One region of the Miniphocaeibacter sp. genome, then DNA from elsewhere that is predicted to be linked to it. Evidence: a T-box and tRNA genes for the amino acid it is inferred to sense, from the RefSeq annotation. Region 1 holds a T-box; the other holds one or more tRNA genes.
The links. A T-box is a leader RNA that pairs with one kind of tRNA and senses whether it is charged. The one in region 1 lies ahead of serS (serine--tRNA ligase), so its partner is inferred to be a tRNA-Ser.
Positions count from the first base shown of each region.

Region 1 (8,512 bases):
GTATCATTTCCCAATGGATCCTTAGCCCAACCATCAAATATATAATCATTTCTTACTAAATTACCTATGTTTCCCTTTACTGTAACAAGACTTCCATGACCATAATCGATGTTATCAGTAGGAACTTCTCCTGATGTAGCTCCATTACCATCATAGGTAACTTTATATACATCCATGCCCTTTTCCCATTGGGCATATAAAGTAGTATTTTTACTTATAGGTGTTTCAAAATCAAATTCATTAACACCTTCTTTATCTGTTGACCAATATGTAAATTTATAACCTTCTCTTTCAGGGTTTTCAATTTTATTTAATTTACTACCATATTCAACTTCTTGACTATCTAAAATCTTACCAAAACTATTATTAAACTCAACCTTATATTTTTCTAAAACTCTACAATATGTATCAGGTTTATTTCCATCATATTTTTTTATGAATTCCTCTGTTGATGGATATAAAAATTCTTTTTCCAATCCTTTCCAACTATCAGTGTAAGGATTTATTCCTTTTTCTAACCCTGTATTACCTTTAAATCTAAAGGTTGTTCCTAGTACTAATTTATTTAAATAAGGAGTATTCAGAAAAATATTATTGAGGTCTTTAACTTTACCTGTATTAAAATTAGATAAGTCTATTTCTTCAAAATTAGAATCAGCAAACATATAGCTCATATTAGTAACATTATTAGTATGAAGATTTGATACATCTAGCTTTTCAATATTCTTTATATTGGAAAACATATAAGAAGTATCCTTTAAATATCCAGTTTTCCACCTAGAAATATCTATTTCCTTAACCTTAACTCCATCAAATAAATGAGACATATTAGTGGTTTCTTTTACATCTAAATTTTTTAAATTGTTTATTTCTTTTAAGTTTTCAAAACCACTAAATAAATATGACATATCTATCGGAGCTTTTGATTTAGCTGAAAAATTTATAATTCTAATATCATCTTTATTTAAATCACCATTATTCCAAGGCGCTTCTTCAACAGTTGAAAGAGCTCCTAAATAAAAAACGATTTCTCCATTATCATAATATTCCCATTTAGAATTTTTCCATTTTCCTTCTTTAAGAATTTTCCTAGAATTTTCATTAAGCCCATTAGCATTTGCATATGTAAAATTTAAAAATATAGAACATATTAAAATAGATACAAGAACAAATGCCTTTCTCTTCATTTTCTATCACCTCTGTACTTACTCATATTGTTTTAAGTATAGAATATACTACAATTTTTTTCAAAGATATATTTAATTGATAATATACCAATGCATAGATATTATGTTAAGAACTTATGTTGTTTATATGTTCTTATTATTTCAAAGTTATACAATATCCAACTTATAAATCAAAAATTTATAATATTGAATTTATTTCATAGTTCTTTTTAAATTTTCATTTTTTTTAAATTCTAACTATATTTTACATAAAAACCCCCTTGTCCTACTATTTGACAAGGGGATTCAACAACTAATTCCTTATTTTATTAATTAAACTTATTAACCCAAGTTTTAAAAGCTTGGGAAAATTTATTTAAATATTTTTCAGTTCTTTCAACAACCTGACCTTCATCATTAAAACAAGCCCCTGAATCTCCTAAATATATTTCTGGTTGTTGCATCATATATACATTTAAAAATGTCATACTTTGTCTTAAATGATGATTAGCTCCAAAACCTCCAATAGCACCTGTTGAAGTAGAAACTATAGCCCCTGGTTTACCATCCCAAACACTAGAACCATAAGGTCTAGATCCAACATCTAAAGCATTTTTTAATACAGCTGGTACAGATCGGTTATACTCTGGAGTTACAAATAAAAATGCATCCATTTCCTTTACTTCATCTCTAAACTTAGTCCATTCAGCAGGTACTTTTCCCTCTTGTTCCAAATCTTCGTCATAAAATTGCAAGTTTCTTATATTTATAAAAGATACTTCAAAATCATTTTCTAATTGTTTCGCAATTACTTTTGCAGTTTTCTTTGAATAAGATCCTTCTCTTAAACTTCCAACAAATATTCCTAATTTTTTCATTTTATCCTCCTATAGATTAATTATATATATACGTACATTAAATTTTTACCCAATAAATTCTATTAATAAAATTAAAAGTCGAAAATCTTTAAGATTTTCGACTTTATGGCACCCCCAACCGGACTCGAACCAGTGAATCTCCCTTAGGAGGGGAGTATTATATCCAGCTTAATTATGGGGGCATATTGATTTAAAAGTTTAAATACAATCTTGTATTTTCATAAATATCTGAAAACATTCTTTTCACTCTTGTACCAAACCCTGCTTTATTATAATCCTCTTTGACAATTAAATCAACATCATATACTTTACCATCATTTCCCCTAATTGACAATACTCCAACCTTATCCCCTGATTTTAAAGGTCCAGTTACCTCTATATTTATATCTCCTGTTATAGTCAGTCCTTCAGTTTTATCATATAAAATATCTCTAGTTTGCTTAGGATAAACTTCTACTACTCCTGAATCTATGCTATTAATTTTTAATTCTCTATAAACTTCATTTTCATCTACTACTTTACCATATACATAATTTCCATTTATATAGTTGAATATAATTTCAGCAATGTTTCTTCTATCATCATTGGAGTTAGCTCCCATTAAAATAGAAATAAATCTATGTTCTTTTAATGTTTCGTTGGAAATTGGTTTAAATGTAGAAACTAAACAATAGCCCGCTGCGTCTGTAGTTCCTGTTTTTAATCCATCTATCCCTGCAATTTCTCCTAGTAGTGGTATTGTACTTTGTTTACTTACTTGTAATTCAGGAATTTCTAAAACTTTTGTTGATGTAAGCTCTAAAATTTCAGGGTAGGTTTCTAAAACATACCTAGACAGTCTATAAACATCTCTTACTGTCATTGTGTTTTCTTCCTTTGTATTTGAATCTGGAAGTCCTGATGCGTTAACAAAATTAGCTTTTTCCAAGCCTATTTCTTTAGCTTTTTCATTCATGGACCTAGTAAATTCTTCTTCAGAGCCTCCAACGGTTTTTGCTAATGCATAGGCCGCATCATTGCCAGAAACAATTATTAAACCCTTTAACAATTGTTCTATTGTTACACTTTGATCTGTCGCTAGGGATAGTGAAGAGCCTCCAATAGCAGCAATATCTTCTGTTACCGTAATAGAATCGGTTAAATTTAAGCTTCCTTTTTCTATTGCTTCCTTTGTTAAAATATATGTCATAAGTTTTGTAATACTAGCAATAGATACTACCTCATCTTCATTATAAGATGAAATTATTGTATCACTATCAAATTCAGCAATTATGTAACCCTTAGTAGAATCTTCAAAACCTGGTATTGCTGCAAATGATATATTTGAAAAAATTAATACAAGTGTCAAAATAAAAGCAAATAGTTGTTTTTTCTTTTTCATATCCCACCTCATAGTTATTATACAATAAAGAAAATGTATATTAAACTTTGTTAGCATATTGTAATATTAGAAAAATATTTTTAAAATTATAATATACAAAATTTCCCTAACTTTATTATAATTGGTTTTTAAACAAATTAATAGGATAGACCTATAATCTACCCTATTAATTAAATACTATTTCTTTTCTATTTTTTCTACACCATTCATATAAGGTCTTAAAACTTCTGGAATTGTTATTGTACCATCAGCATTTTGACAGTTTTCAAGTATGGCAGCTAATGTTCTTCCTACTGCTAAACCTGAACCATTTAAAGTATGAGCAAATTTAACTTTTCCATTTTCATCCCTATATTTTATATTTGCTCTTCTTGCTTGGAAGTCCAAGAAGTTACTACATGAAGAAATTTCTACATATCTATTGTAGCTTGGCATCCAAACTTCTATATCGTAAGTTTTTGCAGAAGAAAATCCTAAATCCCCTGAAGATAATATTACTACTCTATAAGGTATATTTAATTTTTGTAGTACTTCTTCAGCATCATTTGTTAATTTTTCCAATTCATCAAAACTTGTTTCCTGATCTGTAAATTTAACTAACTCCACCTTATCAAATTGATGGTTTCTAATTAATCCCCTTGTATCTCTTCCTGCTGAACCTGCTTCTGCTCTAAAACAAGGTGAATAAGCAGTATAATGAATAGGCAATCTTGCTCCATCAATTATCTCATCCATAAATAAATTTGTAACTGGTACTTCTGCTGTTGGTGCTAAGAAAAGATCTTTTTGTGGAACATAGAACATATCCTCTTCAAATTTTGGTAATTGTCCTGTTCCAAACATGGCTCTTCTATTCATCATTACAGGAACCCAAACTTCTTCATATGTTTGATCTATCGTATGTAAATCAAGCATAAAGTTTATTATTGATCTTTCAAGTCTTGCTCCTAAACCTTTAAATACAGAAAATCTTGAACCTGAAATTTTAGTTCCTCTTTCAAAGTCCAATATATCTAAATCCACTCCTAAATCCCAATGGGCTTTAGGTTCAAAATCAAATTTAGTAGGTTCTCCCCATTTTCTGATTTCAACATTGTCTGAATCATCTTCTCCTTCTGGTACTTCATCAGCTGGAGTGTTAGGAATATTTGCTAAATAATTATATATTTCATCATCATATTTTCTTACTTCTTCATCTAATTCCTTAACTTTATTTGATAATTCCTTCATTTGAGCAAAAACTTCTGTAGTATCTTTTCCTTCTTTTTTCAATACTGGAACCTGTTTAGAGATTTTGTTTTGCTCAGCCTTCATTTCTTCAACTTGTTTAATGGTGTTTCTTCTTTTTTCATCAACTTCTAAAAGTTTATCTATCGGAAAATCCCCATGTCTTTTTTCTAAAGCTTTTAAAACTCCCTCTTTGTCTGCTCTTAATCTTCTAATATCTAACATAATTCCTCCTTGTATTTTAAATAGCCACGCCACTACTATAAAATATAGATTTAAGAAAATCTACTAGTTAATTATTCTTTTATTACAGGTATAATTTTATTATAAAATAAAAAAACTCATCCCTTAATAAAAGGGACGAGTAATACCCGCGTTGCCACCCTAATTACGATAAAATATCGTCACTTATAGGCCTTTAGCTCCAGGACGGATTCTATAATATTCAATATTTGCTTACACCAGCCGCAAACTCTCTATGCTTGAAAAATTATATACTACTTCCTTTCATCGCTAATATGAAATTATAAATAATTATACCATATACTTAGTTTATCAACAAGTTAAAGCCTAGTGAAAAGAAAGTTATATTCTAGTTATATATAATTTTTACAAGATTTTTTTTCCTTAGTTCACTTAAGTAATAATTAGGCTTATATTTTATTCTTATACTAAAACTATTAATCCATAAGTTGTCGAAATATTTACTATACTATTATAGGTCAAAATTTTTCTTTATAAATTCTATATCCTGAACTACGCCATTAAAATCTTCAGAAACAACCTCACCGTATTCTATAACTATATCAGCTTCTGGGGTATACTTTTTATATAGTTTCTTAAAGTTATTAAAGTCCAAAGTTCCATTTAAAATTCTGTCGTGATTATCATCAAACCCATTATTATTATGAACATGATAAGCTTTTATTTTATTTTGTAATGTTTTTATTATATTTTCTAAATCCCAACCATTAGCATTTATGTGCCCTATATCTATTAGAATATAATTTTCTATTTTTAAGCATTCTTCTATAAACTCTTTTTCTGTAAATAGATTATTTCCTATAGAATTAACTCCTGCATTCTCAACATATATTGAGATGTTGTATTCCTTGCTAATTTCATTTAATTCTAATAAATTAAGTCTTGAATTATAAATCATCTCTTCTTTTACATCTGCATTTACTACTTTATTGTTATGATGAAATACAAAATACTTTCCCCTTAATATTTTTCCTAACTTAAAGACCTCTATACAATCATTAATTGCCTTCTTATATTCTAAACTGCCTTTAGGTGCACTATGCTCTATATTATAATATGGTCCATGAAAACTTATTGCATATTTTTTTAATTCATCAATAGATTCTGTTATTTCTTCTATAATTTTTCCTTCTTTTAAAATTGGAAATATCTCTATGCCTATTTGAAATTCATTATCTACCATTTTAAAAAGTTTAAATATATTTAAAAAAGAGGTTTTAGCATAAATATTAGTGCTTATATAAATTGTCATAATTTTCCACTTCCTTTGGATAACCTATGTTGTTTTCAGTATTTTCATTAAAAAAATGTAATTTATAGTCATTAAAGGAAATACTAACTTTATTTCCTATTTCCCAATTTTTATAATCATCTAAAACTATCCACTCATCACCATCTACATCAACTACTATGGCATAGTTGGGACCAAGATTTTCTATAAATTTAATAACTCCAAAAATTGAATTATCTACTTTTTCTTTTGAAATTTTTAAATGTTCCGGACGAGTTCCTACGATTAAATTAGAATTATTGTTTTTCTTTAATACCTCTTCCCAAACATCATTAATTAATATACTTTGTTTTTTAATAATTACCCTGTTCTTCTCCAATTTTATTTTTTTCAAATTCATTTTAGGATTTCCAATAAATGAAGCAGTAAATATATTACTAGGATAATTATATACTTTTTCCGGAGTATCTATCATTTGGATTTTACCCTCATTTAATAAAGCTATTCTATGACCTATTGTCATAGCTTCTACTTGATCATGAGTAACATAAACAAATGTATGTTTATACATTTCGTGTATTTTAATTAGTTGTTTTCTAGCGTTATGACGTAATGTTACATCTAAATTAGACAATGGCTCATCTAATAAAAAGTAATTTGATCTTTTTACTACTGAACGAGCTAAAGCAACTCTTTGCCTTTGTCCTCCTGAAAGTTCTTTAGGTAACCTATCTTTATATTTTTTTAAATCTAACATATCTAACACTTTTTCTAATCGTCGATTTACCTCTTCCTTGTCTATTTTACTGGCTTTTAGTCCAAAGGTAATATTTTCTGAAACAGTCATATTTGGATAAAGTGCATAATTCTGAAAAACCATAGCAATATTTCTATGTCCACTTTGCATATTAGTAGCATTTTTCCCATTTAAATACAATTCTCCTGAAGATATTGTTTCTAAACCTGCTATCATACGCAATATTGTTGATTTCCCACATCCAGAAGGTCCTAATAATACCAGTCTTTCGCCTTCTTTTATTTCTAAATTCAAATTTTCTATAACTGGCGTGTCCTTATATGATTTATATACATTTTTTAACAATATTTCTTTCATTTTTACTCCTACTTAACTCCTGCTGATACAAAAGTTCCTATTATATATTTTTGAAATACTAGATACAATGCTAACGGTAATATCATTGCTATTACAGAAACAGCCATTGCAACTGAAAAATTAGTTCCGCCTTCTGAACTTATAAAATTCTGTAATGCTAGTGGTAATGTATAATTTTCTGTAGTTTTTAACACTAAAACAGGCCATACATATTCATTCCAGGCAGTTATAAAAAACCAAATTCCCGTTGAATAAACTGCATGTTTACTCAGTGGAAATACAATTCCCCTCATTATAGTTCTATCGTTTAAATTATCCAGTTTTGCAACTTCTATTAAGCTCTTTGGTATTGAACGCATTGTCTGTGTTAGTAAAAATATCCCCATTGCATCTGCTAATTGCGGCAGTATAATTCCCCATATTTTATCTATTAAGCCAAGCTTTGATATAATCAAATAATTTGGAATCATTGTTACGGTAAATGGAACAAACATTGTTCCTATGAATATAAAATAAAGTAATCTTTTCCCTTTAAAAGTACCATATACTATTGCATATGAGGCAAAAAAAGAAATAAATAGCTTTATTAATGTTATTGCTGTTGCAGCAATAAATGTATTAAATGTAATCTTAAAAATTGGTAAAGATTCAAATAAATACTTATAATTTTCCAAGGTTATTTTTTTAGGAATAATATCTAAAATAGTATGGTAGGCATCTTTAAGGGGTTTAAAGGAATTACTTATTGAAAATATAATAGGATATAAAGATATTATAATTATTAGAATAAAAATAATATGCCAAACTATATTTTTCTTGTTTTTAGTTTTCATAATAAACTCCTTTTTCTACAAATTTAAATTCAAGAATAAGTAATACTGCAAATATTATCATAGTTATAACTGACAGTGCTGAAGAACTTCCTGTATTATACATTTCAAAGGCCTGCTGATAGGAACTATATATTAAGTTTGAACTTGCATTATCTGGACCTCCCTGAGTTATTACCTTAATAGGTGTAAATACATATTGAACTCCCTGAACTATTGTTATAATAAAAATATATACTCCCGTTGCACTACTCATTGGTAAAATAATCTTTAAAAAGATTTTTGTATTAGATAAATTATCTAATTTTGCCGCTTCTATTAATTCTCTTGAAATACCAGCAATTGATGCATATAAAACAATAAAATTATATCCAAACACCTTCCATGATGTTATTAAACTTATTACAACTATTACCCAGCC
Region 1 is NZ_JBASWB010000073.1:82,836-91,347, reverse strand. Features, by position in the region: partial or broken gene WAO56_RS10210 (InlB B-repeat-containing protein) at 1-1,187, opposite strand, end outside; gene WAO56_RS10205 (NADPH-dependent FMN reductase) at 1,496-2,044, opposite strand; tRNA gene WAO56_RS10200 (tRNA-Arg) at 2,151-2,226, opposite strand; gene WAO56_RS10195 (D-alanyl-D-alanine carboxypeptidase family protein) at 2,235-3,425, opposite strand; gene serS (serine--tRNA ligase) at 3,603-4,877, opposite strand; T-box leader at 5,006-5,172, opposite strand; gene WAO56_RS10185 (sugar phosphate isomerase/epimerase family protein) at 5,368-6,099, opposite strand; gene WAO56_RS10180 (ABC transporter ATP-binding protein) at 6,146-7,261, opposite strand; gene WAO56_RS10175 (carbohydrate ABC transporter permease) at 7,270-8,094, opposite strand; gene WAO56_RS10170 (carbohydrate ABC transporter permease) at 8,084-8,512, opposite strand, start outside.

Region 2 (7,510 bases), on a different contig from region 1:
TTTTTATAGTCACCTTAGTTTACTACATTCTAATTATTTTTTATTTACAAATAGACTAAAACAGGCTCTAGTAGTATAATGTTAAGGAAATGAAAGAAGGTTTTTATGGCAAATACTTTAACTTACACAAGTATTCGAAAACTTAATAGCAAAATACTTATAGATGTACGAAGTCCTTTGGAATTCCAAGAGGGAACAATTCCTAACTCAATAAATATTCCGGTTTTATTAAATGAAGAAAGAAAAGAAGTTGGTACTTTATATTCTAAAGGTAAAATAGACGAGGCTAAATTATTAGCAGTAGAATCTATTTCAAAAAGACTACCGGATATTTTTAGTAATTTTTTAGAACTGAAAAATAAATTTGAAAATATTGTTATTTTTTGTGCTAGAGGTGGTTACAGAAGCAAGTCACTTTCCAGTTTTTTAAATTCCCTTGATATTTCCAATACTCGTATTGAAGGTGGATATAAAAGCTATAGAAATTATGTTATCAACAATATGAACTATTTTATATCTAAAATTACACCTATTGTATTATATGGGAATACAGGTTGTGGCAAAACTGAAATTTTACAAAATTTAAAATTAAAGGGCTACCCTGTAATTGATTTAGAAAATTTAGCTGGTCATAGAGGCTCTATTCTTGGAGCAGTAGGATTAAAAGAACAACCTAAACAAAAAATGTTCGAGTCCTTACTTTTTGAAGAAATTTCCAAATATGAAAACAAATATGTTTTTATAGAAGGAGAATCAAAGAGAATTGGTAAAATTTCCATTCCTGAACTACTTTATAAAAAAATGGCAACTTCCATAAATATAAAAATAGATGCCCCTATTGAAGAAAGAGTAAAAAGATTAGTTAAGGAATATGCTTTACCACAAAACAAAGAGGATATAAAAAACTCTATAGACTATATGAGAAAATATATTTCAAACAAGGCTGCTAACAGTCTACTAGAAGCTTTAGATAGAAATGAATATGATTATATTGCAAAAGAGCTTTGTATTAATTACTATGACAAAAAATATAGAAATAGAGTAAGTAACTTTGATTTTCAATTTACAAATAATAATGCCAAAGAAGTTACAGAGGAAATTATAGAAAAAACTAAATACTTATTTAAATGATTTAATAGATTATATAGCAATATTGGGAGATTATTTTTTAATAAACTTCAGATATTGCTTTTTATTTGTCATCCTTATTTACTTCTATAAAATCTCTTATATTCAAATTTTATTCATAAAAATTAATTATTCCAATATTTGTATCATTTTTACTATATACTTAAAATAAATGTCACAAAAAGTACTTTTTACCAGTTTATATTCATAAGGAGGGTAAATATGATATTATTTCTGCTTAATCTTATTGAAGATAATATTAAAAAATTTAATAAACTATATAAAATATACGAGAATTATGTTTTTGTCATATGTAATAACATTTTAAAAGATACTAATCTGTCAGAAGATGCATTACAGGAAACATTCCTAGCTGTCCACAATAATCTAAAGAATATAGACGACTATAATTCCAATAGAACAAAGGGCTATATTGCTATTATTGCAAGAAATAAATCAATAGATATTCATAATAAGAACAAGAATATTACCTTTGTTGAAGATGAATTTTTCCAAAACAATAGTATTGAGATTAATCCTTTAGAAGATATGTATTATGAAAACTTGCTTAATTTAATTAGAAACTTAAAAATTGAATACAGTAATATTTTAATGTTACGTTATGTTCATAATATGGAATATAAGGATATAGCAGAAACTTTGGATATTTCCGAATCAAATGCTCGAAAAAGAGTTGAAAGAGCAAAAAAAACTTTAAGGGATAAATTAGAAGGTGAAAATTATGACTAATAAATTTGACGAAATATTAAAAAAGGCCTTAAATGAATACGAAAGAGAAATTGTTGAAAATACAGAGCAGATTTCCCAAAAAAATAATAGGCTACCTTTAAAAAAGAATTTTAGAAAATATGTAGCAGCTGCCGCTGTTATAATAATATTGATTCCTTCTATCTTTGTTGGTTCAAATATCTATAACAGCCAAAATAAAGTTTCTGAAAATGAAATACTATTTGAAGAAAAAAAAGAAATGGCTAAAAGTGATGAGTTAGAAGGAGCATATATAGATAATTTAAATATAACTTCTGAAACCTTGGATTTTAATAAGACCATAAAGGACACTGAAAAACTAATTACAAAATATAAGGGTAAAGTAGAAAATCAGGATATTAGCAATTTAAAAACTGAAAATACAGGAAGATATGCTACCTATTTCATAAAAATTCCAGATGAAGAAGTAAATAAATTTATAGACGATTTTGAAGAATTAAATATTAATATAATCAGTACAAATAAATCATCCTATAATGTAACAGATGAAGTTGAAAATGTTGAAGATAATTTAAATATTGTTAATACAAAATTAGAAAGACTTAAGGAACTTCTAAAAGAAGCTAAAACTCTAAGTGAAATTACAGAAATTGAAGGAAAAATACAGGAAGCAGAAGCTGAGAAAAAATCCTATGAAGACAATTTAGAATATCTTGGTAAAGAAGTAGACTATACTACTGTAGTTTTAAATATAAATGAAGTTACAAAATATTCCGGTACTGAAAATATTAACGAAGGATTTAGCAAAAGAATAACAAATGCCTTTAAAAATTCAAAAATCATATTTTTAAGAACAATTCAAAATATTATTTTAGGATTTATAACCCTACTTCCTTTTATAGTAATAATATCTGTAATACTTATAATAGTCTTTGTATTTTTTAGAAGAAGAAAGTAAACTACTATGAACCTACCCTTAATTTAATAAGGGTGGGTTCTCTTTAAGTAGATACCTTTTTTTTAACCAATGGTTCTTAAATATATAACAGAAATAATAAAATTTATTCTAAGTTCTTACTAGGCTTTGCATAAAATTTTACAATCTGTCATTTTATAAATATAAAGTATATTTTAATCAACTCCTTGACTATTACAGCCTTTTAGCTTATAATAATAGTCTGTAACATGGAGAATTGTCCGAGCTGGCTGAAGGAGCACGATTGGAAATCGTGTAGGCGTGATGAGCGTCTCAAGGGTTCAAATCCCTTATTCTCCGCCATGCACTAGACGGGGAACTAGCGATGCCCTGTAACCTGCAATCGCTACAGCAGGGTTGAATTCCCAGCCTAGGCGTAATAAATCTTAAGCCTGCCCTAAAAAAGTGGTGTTGACAAATGGGTCTTGCGCAACAGGAACCTATGAACCTGGTCAGATCAGGAATGAAGCAGCCATAAGTAGTCATTCTTGTGTGCCGCGAGGAAGCCTGTTTCGAGCTAACTATTTAGGTAACGTTAAGGTTTGTTATGACAAAGCTGGGTGTGCTTACATAGTAAAAAACCTTTGAGATTAATCTCAATGGTTTTTTTATTATTGTTATTGTGAAATTTTTCCCTAAAAGATAATTTCATATAATTGATTTATTCCTGTAATATCTTTAAGCAATATCTGTACATACTTGGATTATTTAATATATTAATATAAATTTTATTTTTTGCCCTTGTTGCTATTTGGTAAGCCATTTGAATTGGATTATAATACGGTCGCCTTCCCGGACTTGTATATTTCAAATTTCCTTTATGATCATACTTAAAATTCTCATCAATATTTAAGTATATGTTTTCAAATTCCTGACCTATAATACTATGAGCTGATTTTTCCGATTCTATATTTAATTTTGAAAGTGGGTCTTTTTCAGAGTATGTTGTATAAGAAATAGCTTCGCAATTCCTCTTATCTTTTAAATATTTGCAATAATCCAACATTTCTTCCAAGTGATTAAAATAATTTACAATTATATTTTCAAATTTTGTATTTTCTTTTTTGTGTTTTTTATTATTGAATAGTACTTTTATAAACTCCTCTATTTCCATATTACTACGTATGTTAGTTGTTAAAATTCCTTCCCTATAATTAGGATTAATATCTTTTATTTTTTTAACAATATATTCCAATATATTTTTTTCTGAAGTATTAGTTTTTTCCATAGTCTGCTTTGGATCCATAGAAAATATACAGTTTACTTTATTTCTTTCACTATATTCAATAATTTTATCAACTTCTTCCTTTTCTAATCGTTGAGATTCATCTATAATTAATACATCATACTTGAAATTTAAAACCTGCTCCAAGTCTGTAATTTTTCTAATATTCCAATTTTTTTCTATTAATTTAATATGGCCATTGTTTAATTGCCCTGTATGAATAATGCAATATAATTTATTTATTTTCCTTAGAGATTTTACTATGTCATATACTAATAGAGATTTTCCCGTTCCTGAACTTCCTTCGATATATGAATAAGTGTATTTTTTTATTAATATGTCCCTTAAGATAATTTTCTTAATATAATCTTGATGATTTGTTAAAAAATAATTACCTTCTAAAAATTTATCTGTAGAATTAAATGGTGATACTAAATAATTTGATGGATTAAAAAATATATTAATATCCTTAAATAAAATGTCATCTAAATTTATCTTTAAAATATTTCTTAATTCCGCTAAATCAGTTTCTATTAATTCTTTATTTTCCAGTTTGTACAATTTATTAGTTTTCTTTACATAGGAAAACAAGTATGAATCTTTTGTTAGAAAGCTTAAATAATATTCATTTTGTAAGAATTGTTTATATATTCTTTCTTTTGTAGCTTTCGTTTTAAGTTCAATATTAACAACTCTATTTTTTTCAATTCGTAAAAGATCAAACTCCTTTGCTATTTGTGGAATAGTATAAGATATATGAAACCCCTCTAAATATCTGTGAGATAATTTTAATTTTCCCACTAGAGATTTTATACTTTCAATTTCTACTTTTTTTATTTTAGGTGTTGCATTTAATTTTACAATCTATCAATTATTAAAACTTATCTTTCTAATTTATTTAGCCCTATCACTTATGTTTTATCTAAATATCAATATCTTTATTTTCTTATACCCAAAACCAAAAACATATATAAATTCTATGTTATAAAATAAAATTCATTGCTATATTTATTTATATATGATATTTCTTTTACTGCTAATATACGTTGCTATAAAATATAAAATATAAATTCCCCCATAAATTAATAAAGAACCTAGAAAAAATGATATTACTGGTATTTTTAACCCTGTATAATATATAAAATTATCACTTAAATAAATAATTAGGCCTCCACTTATAAGTACTGAGGTTATAAATGGTAATGAATAATAGTATCCTATTTGCTTAAATATTATTTTTTTTAATTCCTTACTATTCATTCCTAATTTATTTAATAAATTATAACTGTATTTATATTTGTTAAACTCACTTAACTGTTGAGTTGAAAGTATTGCCAAGGCTACAATTGAATATACTATTCCTATATACAATAATGGAAAAATAACAAAGGATACAAAGCCTTTCATTTGACTTATTTCCACTTCCTTAACTGCTCTTCCTTTCAATCCACCACTTAAGATCATTTCTGAACCTAATCCCCTACCTTCATAATATTCTTTTTCATATTCATCCCATTCATCGTCAGTTTTTATTTCAGGTTCTTCTAATTTTTTAAGTTTATTTAAATCCTTTTCATCGCTACTTACCATAACTAAAGAGTAATAAGGCGTTAAATTCTCTATAATTTTATCGGAAACAACTATAATATAGTCCGCTCCATTAAAGCCTCCTTGTTGAAAAGGCTCTGTTTTATAACCTGCAAGCCGAACTTTTTTATTTGAAATATTCACTTCAATATTTTTAAAGGATTCAATATAATTATCTAGCTGTTCCTTTATATGAATATAATATTCATCATCATTTAAATTAATCTCAGCATAACCTAGCATATTTCTTAAATAATTATAGTCAGATAATTTCATATATGTATCATATTTAAAATAAGCTTCCTCATATGCTCCCGGAAAGTTCTCAAGACATATTTGGTTAAATTGATCCTTTCCGTTTTTATATATTTTATATTCATGTACATCTGAAATTTCTATGGTATCTTTAATTTTATTTATTTGTTCTGTAAAATCATATTCAGGATTTTTATTATAAATTCCAATATCAAAAACAAATTTCTCTTCCACATACCTTTTTTGTAATTCATTTATCATAAATCCACAGGAAGAACCTATTAATGCAACAGAAAAAATTACTGCTAAGGTTCCTAATGTAAATTCCATAGTTCTTATTTTAGATGAAAACTGCCTTAATAAAAATATGTTGGAACCCTTCCATATTTTCCTACCTCCCCTTTTTAAATATTTCACTAAAAAAGAGGAAATTCCCATATATAGAAAATACATGGATAATATAAAACCAAATGTTAAAATCCAAATATTTATTATATTTATCTTTCCTAAAAATAAGAGTGAATAAAATACAACAAAAAATATTATGGCTAGGTAAAAGAAAACACTTCTCCAAGTTTTATTGGAGTTTCTCTTTTCCTCCCCCTTTCTTTCTAAATTCATCATGTTTAAAATATCCAGTTTCCTTATTTTTCTTCCTGTTCTATACAATCCAATAATATAGGATATAAAAAATATTCCAAAAGTTAAAAAAAGATTTTCAATTTTAATATTAAAGGCAAATTTATATTCCATATCCAGAAAACTATATAGTAAAATATATAACATTTGCTGTATAAATACTCCTATAATAACTCCTAAAATAAAAGAAATAATTCCTAGTGATATATTCTCAATAAAAAATATCTTTATTATTTTATTTTTCTTAAATCCAATTAAGGAATAAATTGAAAATTCCTGACTTCTTTTCTCAAATATAAATCTAATCATATAATTAATAAGCCAGATAAATATTATTACAATAAAAAAAGTTGCAACCCCTATCATTGCAGCAATAAAAGATGGTTCTTCTATAATTATTTTCAATTTATCATCAAATATCATAGAGTTAAATGAAAACATTAAAGAAACAATAAATACCATTGTAAAAATATAGACAAAATAATCTCCTATAGAACGTCTAACATTTCTTAATGCCAATTTTTTAAACATCTATATCACCTCCTGTTAAGGATAGAACGTCCAATATTTCATTTAAAAAATCCCTTCGATTTTTCTCCCCCTTATATAGTTCATGAAAAATCTTTCCATCTTTTAAAAATAAAATTTTATTACAATAACTTGCTGAAAATGAATCATGGGTAACCATTAATATTGTCGCCTTCATTTCAACATTCATCTTAGTAAAAGTGTCTAAAAGCACTCTAGCCGACTTTGAATCCAAAGCTCCCGTTGGCTCATCTGCAAAAATTATTTTAGGCTTGTTAATTATAGCTCTTGCACAAGCACATCTTTGTCTTTGACCACCGGAAACCTCATAGGGAAATCTATCCTTTATACTTGATATTTCTAGTATTTTCATTATTTCATTCGTTCTTTTATTTATTTCATGTTTGTTTTTATTAGATAAAGTCATTGCTAAAAAAATATTT
Region 2 is NZ_JBASWB010000025.1:8,971-16,480, reverse strand. Features, by position in the region: gene mnmH (tRNA 2-selenouridine(34) synthase MnmH) at 106-1,131, shown strand; gene WAO56_RS02740 (RNA polymerase sigma factor) at 1,351-1,878, shown strand; gene WAO56_RS02735 (DUF4349 domain-containing protein) at 1,871-2,815, shown strand; tRNA gene WAO56_RS02730 (tRNA-Ser) at 3,045-3,136, shown strand; RNA gene ffs (signal recognition particle sRNA large type) at 3,136-3,401, shown strand; gene WAO56_RS02720 (DNA/RNA helicase domain-containing protein) at 3,495-4,859, opposite strand; gene WAO56_RS02715 (FtsX-like permease family protein) at 5,067-7,070, opposite strand; gene WAO56_RS02710 (ABC transporter ATP-binding protein) at 7,063-7,510, opposite strand, start outside.
Region 2: it encodes a tRNA-Ser, which carries the amino acid that the T-box ahead of serS (serine--tRNA ligase) is inferred to sense. The anticodon was not compared.